DNA from 2 places in the Arminella tumorigenes genome. Region 1 is predicted to be linked to the other one. Evidence: predicted binding sites of a transcription regulator. Region 1 holds the regulator's gene; the other holds the start of a gene.
The links. The regulator PhoB, encoded in region 1, activates phosphate uptake and scavenging genes when phosphate is short. The targets are predictions, from matches to a motif close to TGTCATNNANCTGTCAT.
Positions count from the first base shown of each region.

Region 2: the regulator PhoB is predicted to act here: its motif matches at 1,588-1,604, upstream of PR017_RS14575 (DUF2794 domain-containing protein).

Region 1 covers NZ_CP117255.1:116,906-120,609, forward strand. The annotation lists gene phoR (phosphate regulon sensor histidine kinase PhoR) at 1-211, shown strand, start outside; gene phoU (phosphate signaling complex protein PhoU) at 414-1,127, shown strand; gene phoB (phosphate regulon transcriptional regulator PhoB) at 1,160-1,843, shown strand; gene PR017_RS00615 (AraC family transcriptional regulator) at 1,886-2,782, opposite strand; gene PR017_RS00620 (DUF2000 family protein) at 2,781-3,188, shown strand; gene PR017_RS00625 (GcrA family cell cycle regulator) at 3,264-3,704, opposite strand, start outside.
Region 2 covers NZ_CP117255.1:2,968,474-2,972,177, reverse strand. The annotation lists gene acnA (aconitate hydratase AcnA) at 1-512, shown strand, start outside; gene PR017_RS14580 (DUF1223 domain-containing protein) at 730-1,473, shown strand; gene PR017_RS14575 (DUF2794 domain-containing protein) at 1,627-2,028, shown strand; gene PR017_RS14570 (helix-turn-helix domain-containing protein) at 2,605-3,666, shown strand.

The sequences.
Region 1 (3,704 bases):
CACCGTGTCCGATAGCGGCGGCGGCATTCCGGCCGAACACGTGCCGCGCCTGACCGAGCGGTTTTATCGCGTCAGCGTCGAAAACAGTCGGTCCAAGAAGGGCACTGGCCTCGGGCTCGCCATCGTCAAGCACATCCTGACCCGTCACCGAGCCCGGCTGATCGTCAAATCCGAAGTCGGCCGCGGCACGGATTTCACCGTGCGCTTCTGAATAACCTGGTGGCGCTTTATTGGGCGCCGCGAAAACTGAATTAATTCAATGATTTCGATTGTCATAATTGTTTCATTGGCCTGACATAAAAGGGCGAGCATTAGGCCGATATCAAAAAGGGCCTCGAAAAGGCGAAACGCGTTGCCGTCGCCGCGCCGAGCAGACCTACGTTCCGTGACGCCTTTCAATTTGAGGATAGAAAATGGTTTCGACACACATTCATTCCGCCTACGACGAAGATTTGAAATTCCTGACGCGGCGCATCTCCGAGATGGGTGGCCTTGCCGAGCAGATGGTCGGTGAATCCGTCCGCGCTCTGGTCAATGGCGATGTCGGACTGGCCCAGAAGGTCATCTCTGACGATACGATCCTCGATCATGCCGAGCGCGAAGTCGGCGACAAGGCGATCCTGACAATCGCACGCCGCCAGCCGATGGCTGCCGACCTGCGCGAGATCATGGGCTCGATCCGGATTGCCGCCGATCTGGAACGCGTCGGAGATCTTGGCAAGAACACTGCCAAGCGTGTTATCGCTGTGCAGGGCACCGGCGTACCGCGCAGCTTGGCGCGCGGCATCGAGCATTTGTCAGAACTGGCGCTCGTCCAGTTGAAGGAAGTCCTCGACGTCTATACGACCCGCTCGCCCGACAAGGCTGTCTCCATCCGCGAGCGCGACGAGGAAATCGACGCGATGTACACCTCGCTGTTCCGCGAGATGCTGACCTACATGATGGAAGATCCGCGCAACATCACCACCTGCACGCATCTGCTGTTCTGCGCCAAGAACATCGAGCGCATCGGCGACCACGCCACCAACATCGCCGAGACGATTTTCTACATGGCGACCGGTGCATTGCCCGAGGGCGACCGCCCGAAGGACGATACTGCCAACACCGTCGGCGCCATGACGGAATAGGCCCGAAGGGTTTTTGAAGGAGAGCGGGCCCCATGGTTCCGAGAGTTGCCGTCGTAGAAGATGAAGAAGCGCTGAGCGTGTTGCTGCGCTATAACCTTGAAGCAGAAGGTTTCGAAGTCGATACGATCCTCAGAGGCGATGAAGCCGAGATGCGCTTGCAGGAGCGCATTCCGGATCTCCTGATCCTCGACTGGATGCTGCCGGGTGTTTCCGGCATCGAACTGTGCCGCCGCCTGCGCATGAAGCCGGAGACCGAGCGTCTGCCGATCATCATGCTGACGGCGCGTGGCGAAGAGAGCGAACGCGTCCGGGGCCTTTCCACGGGCGCAGACGACTATGTCGTCAAGCCGTTCTCTACGCCAGAACTGATGGCCCGCGTCCGCGCCATGCTGCGCCGCGCCCGCCCTGAAGTGCTCTCCAGCGTCCTTCGTTGCGGCGATATCGAACTCGACCGCGAGACGCACCGGGTTCATCGCAAGAGCCGCGAGGTTCGTCTCGGCCCGACAGAATTCCGCCTGCTGGAATTCCTGATGGCATCGCCAAGCCGTGTGTTTTCCCGCTCGCAACTGCTCGACGGCGTCTGGGGCCATGACATCTACGTCGACGAACGCACCGTCGACGTGCATGTCGGCCGGCTGCGCAAGGCTCTGAACTTTTCCAACATGCAGGACGTCATCCGCACAGTACGCGGCGCAGGCTACTCCATGGAAGTCTGAAGCTGTGCAGGTGACTAAAGTCCGCCGTTTCGCGGGTTGAAGCTATAAGGGTTGGCAATCGTGCATTGCCAGCCATCTGCCCGGGGTCATGCCGAAGGCCGCCCGGAAATGGCGGGTAAAATGTGCCTGATCGGCAAACCCCGCTTCTGCAGCTGCTCCGGCAAGGCTATAGCCGGCACCTAGCAGCCGCTTGGCTCGGTCAAGGCGGCGCATCACGAGATAGCGGTGCGGACTGGTGCCGAACGCACGCCGGAACTGCCGCGCCAGCTCGTATCGGTCCAAGCCGCTGATCGCCTCCAACGTTTCGGAACTGACACCCTCTTCGCAATGCTCGGTCAAAAAATCACGCGCCAGCATGACAGCTGGGCGATCGATTCTCGTGGGTGCTTTCCTCGGGTCGTCGGCCTGTCGGAAGAGTCCTGCCGTCAGCCGCGCAACCGCGTCGTCCATTGCCAGATCGTTCGGCGCATGGTCGAGATCCGACAGGATGTCCGCCAGCGCTGACAATAGGCCAGCGTCAGTCACGACGGGATCGCGGACGAAGGGCAGCGCCCGATTGCCCGCCTCGAGGAGGTCGACCAGCGCGGGCGGCAAATAGAGCATCCGGTAGATCAGTCCGTCGTCGGTGCCGGCCGCGCCATCGTGGACTTCATCGGGATGCAGCACGATCACGTTGCCGGGACGGCTGAAGCGCTCCGCGCCGCGATAGCGGAACGTCTGGACACCTCGAAGAGTGAGGCCCAGCGCATATGTGTCGTGTCTGTGCGGTGAAAAGCCTCTGCCATGAAAGCGCGCTTCCATGCGCTCGACGCCATGGCTGGAAGCAGCGATGCTCAGTCCGTCGCGAAAACCGCTCTTGCACGAACGTTCAAGACCGAGGGCATCGGCAGGCGCTATTCGATCGTCTCTTTCGATGCCTTCCATGGAGTTCTTGGACATGTTCGATACCAAAATCGCGATTGTCATCCGCCATGACCTTGCCACCTGGCAGAAGCTCAACGTCACTGCCTTTCTGGTGAGCGGGATCATTGCCCAGTCGCCGGAAATCATCGGCGAAGCATACCGGGATGCTCTGGGCCATGTCTACAATCCTATGAGCGTTCAGCCGATGGTCGTGCTTGTGGCGGATCAGGACGTATTGAGGACCATCCACAAGCGCGCGCTGGAGCGCCAGGCGAAAGTGTCTGCCTACATCGAAGAGATGTTCGCGACAGGTCACGATAAAGCCAACCGTGCCGTATTCCTCGAGTTCAGTCCCGACACCGCCAAGCTGGTCGGCATCGCGGTGCGGGGCGAAAAGAAGATCGTGGACAAGATCGTCAAAGGTGCGAGTTTGCATCCCTGACACGTTTCTGGGCCATAAAAACCTGAAACGCAAAACGGGCCTCGCGGCCCGTTCTTTGTTGTCGTCTTACCCGGCTTAGCGGGCGGCGCGGCGGCGCTCGTGAACTGGCTGATACGCCAACTTCTGGTGGTATGTGCAGTAAGGCGACTGGTCCGGCGATTCATGGCCGCAGAAGTGGAAGTCGTCCTTCAGCGGGTCGCCTACCGGCCACTTGCAGGTGCGTTCCGTCAGGTCCGTCAGGCCAATGCGGCGGGCAACCGGCGCGATGGCATTCGAGGATGGGCGAAATTGCACGGGCGCCGTAGCGTCGAGCTCGGCATCTTCCTTGACCGTGGCTACGCCTTCGGCACGGACCGTCGTGCGCGGAGCGGCAGGGCGGGCGCCAAAGGTTGTTGGCCGGGCCGGAGCGACGCTACGCTTGGTAGAGCGCGCCGTGGACGATGTGCCACCGGCCTTGGCTCGGCCTGGCAGGCAAAGTCGATGGACCTTGCCGATGACAGCGTTGCGGCTGACGCC
Region 2 (3,704 bases), 810 kb from region 1:
TCCGCATTCGCAACCACATGCTCGGCCCGAACGGCAAGGAAGGTGGTTACACCATCCACTACCCGTCCAAGGAAGAGGAATCGATCTACGACGCGGCGATGCAGTACAAGGCCGAAGGCGTGCCGCTGGTGATCTTCGCCGGTGTCGAATACGGCAACGGCTCGTCGCGTGACTGGGCTGCCAAGGGCACCAACCTGCTCGGCGTCAAGGCCGTCATCGCCCAGTCGTTCGAGCGTATCCATCGCTCGAACCTGGTCGGCATGGGCGTCATCCCGTTCGTCTTCGAAGAAGGCACGACCTGGGCCTCGCTGGCACTGAAGGGCGACGAAACCGTCACCATCGAAGGCCTCGAGAACATCAAGCCGCGCGAAAAGAAGACCGCCGTCATCACTTATGGCGACGGCACTGTGAAGAATGTGCCGCTCATCAGCCGCGTCGATACGCTCGACGAAGTCGTGTACCTCAACAACGGCGGTATCCTGCAGACGGTTCTGCGCGATCTCGCTGCCTGATAGGCAACACAGGCCACAAAACAACGCCGCCGGAGAGAAATCTCCGGCGGCGTTGTTCTGTCACGGTGAAGTGTATCGTTGCCCGCGGTTGTCGCCTTGCCTCACCCGTTCGTGACTTTGCGTGGCTCCTGCAAGCCATTATCTCTTGTTTCAGATTTATCAGGCTTGATGCGGGCCGAGGATTTTGGCTAACAAGGTCTGGAAGAGGTGTTGCCCCATGTCCCATCGGTTCCTGATATCCCTGCTGGCCGGTGTCGCGTTGGCGGGCGCGGCGCATGCCCAGGACTTGGGCAAACTGAAGGGCGTCGTCGAGCTCTTCACCTCGCAGGGCTGCGCCTCCTGTCCGCCGGCCGACGCCGCGCTGAAGCAGCTGATCGAGCAGGGCAATGTCGTGGCGCTCGCCTATCACGTCGACTACTGGAATTATCTCGGCTGGAACGACACCATGTCGTCCAAGGACAATACCGCCCGGCAATATGCCTATGCGCGGACACTCGGCCGCAGCAGCGTCTACACGCCGCAGGCGGTGCTGAATGGCAGGGATCATCTGAACGGTGCCGATCTCGGGGCTATCAACGTCAAGCTGGATGACCTTTCGCGTGCCGGACAGGGACTGACCGTTCCGGTCAGTGCCGCGATGAAGGGCGACGAGCTGGAAATCGACATCGCGGCCGGCCTGGGCAAGGCCAATGTGGTGATTGCCTATTTCGACCGTGAACAGCGCGTTGACGTTACCAAGGGCGAGAATACCGGCCAGCAGATCGCCTACATGCACAGCGTTTCGGACGTTGAGACTGTCGGCATGTGGGAGGGCAAGCCGATGCACCTGACATTGCCTGCGAACGTAATGGACAAGGCCGGCCGCAAGGGACTTGCCATCATGCTGCAATCGTCGACGGCAACGGGAGATCCGGCAGCCATCATCGGCGCAACCGTCATGACGGTGGGTGCCGACGACTAGAAGTGCTAAATCTCCGCTGTTGAATTGCATTTTGGGCTGGACGCCAAGTGAGAACGCCGCTGGCGCAAATCCGGACGCGCGGCATCTTGCAATTTTATCGCGGCGGGGCGACACTGTCACTCTGCTGTCATGGGCGGAGGCTTCGAGGAATTGATGACTGATCAGCCGGATTTGCGACGCGGCCAAAGCAACAGCGTCGATAGCAACTCTTCCGTTGTCGTCGATATTACTCAATATAAACAGAGCAAGGATATCCTGCCAGTGACGTTTCACAGGCGGGAGCTGGATGCGATACTGTGGATCTACGGTCGAATGGTGGGCGAGAACGAGTGGCGCGACTACGCCATCGACCACACCAAGGAAAAAGCGATTTTCTCGGTTTTCAAGCGCTCCGGCGAGTTGCCGTTGTTTCGCATCGAAAAGGACCCGAAGCTTGCCGCCAAGCAGGGCGCCTATGCCGTCATCAACACAAACGGCATGATATTGAAGCGCGGGCACGATCTGCGTCAGGTGTTGAAGGTTTTCGACAAGACGTTGAAACTGGTCGAGAAGTAGTCGTTCCGAGGGCTTCTACCATCTGTGGTGGCGGCTCTGCGGAGGGCCATGGCGGCGGTGCTTCCGCACCCTGCCGCAGACCTCCCATTCCCATAACTAGTGCGTGCGGTAAACCATGTAAAACGCCAGTCCCCAACACATCACCGTGGAAATGCTCAAAAGAAAAATACCGGTTTTCAATACGTGTCTCCGTGAGTGTTTCTACCGCAGGTGTGGGTACGTCAGGGCCGGACAAAGAGTTTCGGAAGCAGGAGTTCTTTTTTCATGCCTCTCCTGCAGAAACTCCATCATTCGTGTGGCAGGACCTAAATCCTATCCCCGGTCTAGCTGGCGCTTATAGAAATACTTTTCGTCTAAGTGTTGTCCGTGGTTTGGCGCAATACGCTGAAAGCAATGCTCAATCGCCATTTTCCTAAAATGAGAAGTTGAACCCTCCCGGATTAAGCCACAGGCGGCGGTCTCACGACTGGCGACCCCTCATCAATTACCTTGAATTGCAATTATTTTAAATACTACCCTTGATATCCATGAAGTAGGATTGTAATCCTATGATTTATGATCCCTTGGAATCAGGCCGTGGCACCAGGACCACAACCGCTGTCCCATGCCGCAGGGCAAGGCGAGGTCGCCGGCTTTCGCTTTTCCACGGCTGACAACGATGCACCCTTTGCCGCCTGGCGTTCAGTTCTCGCCACGCTGTTCGAAGCCACGCAGACCCAGCAAATTCCCCCCACCGGGTTCAAGGCCGATCTTCTTGTCCAGCATTTCGGGACGTTCCTGCTTTGCCGCAGCTTTGCGGGCAGCGGGCGCTTTCTTCGTGACCATCGGCGGGTCTGCTCGGACGATTTCGACCATGTCGTGGTCTCCTCGGTGTTGAGCGGAGGGATTGCTGTCGGCGGCAAGGCGAGGCGGTTGCGACCGGGAGACGTTACGGTCGTCGACCTTTCCTCGCCGATGCGTTTTGCCATGGTGGCGGCTGATGCGCTGCATCTGATCGTTCCGCGCGCTGGTTTGCCCAGTGCCGTGGCGTCCCTGTCGCCAATGCCGTGCCGCGTTTTCCATGGCGACACCGCAATGGCTATTTTCCTGCGGGGTATCCTCGAAAGCCTCTCCAACGCCTCCCGTTATTTCAGCGCGCTCGAGGTCAATGCCCTCGGTGCCTGCTTTCCCGACCTGCTCGGCTGGTGCCTGGGGACCGTTCCCGTGGTTTCGTCGGTAAAGACGAGGGGCGATCTCGGCCGGCGGCTGCGCCGTCATATCGAGGAGAATATCGACCGGGCAGACCTGACAGCCTCGCGGCTGGCGCGCGAGATCGGCGTCTCCCGCAGTCAGCTCTATCGGCAGTTCGAGGCGAGCGGCGGTGTCGACACCTACATTCGCGGCCGGCGATTGCGGCGCTCCCTGCAGGCGCTTGCCGACCCTCGACGCGCAGACACCAGGATCGCCGACATTTCCTATGAGATGGGTTTTTCCGACGAGGCGCATTTCAGCCGGCTGTTTCGGCAGACCTTCGGGCAATCCCCGCGCGACATCAGGGCGGCGGCGCGCGCCGGCGACAGCAGTTTAAACGGCCTGAAGTTCCCGCCGGGTCCCGTCCCCTCTTTCTCCGACTGGCTTCTCATGCTTGGCACCGGCTGACGCGGTCCGTGATTTGGGACGCCTGTCCAAGTTTGCGG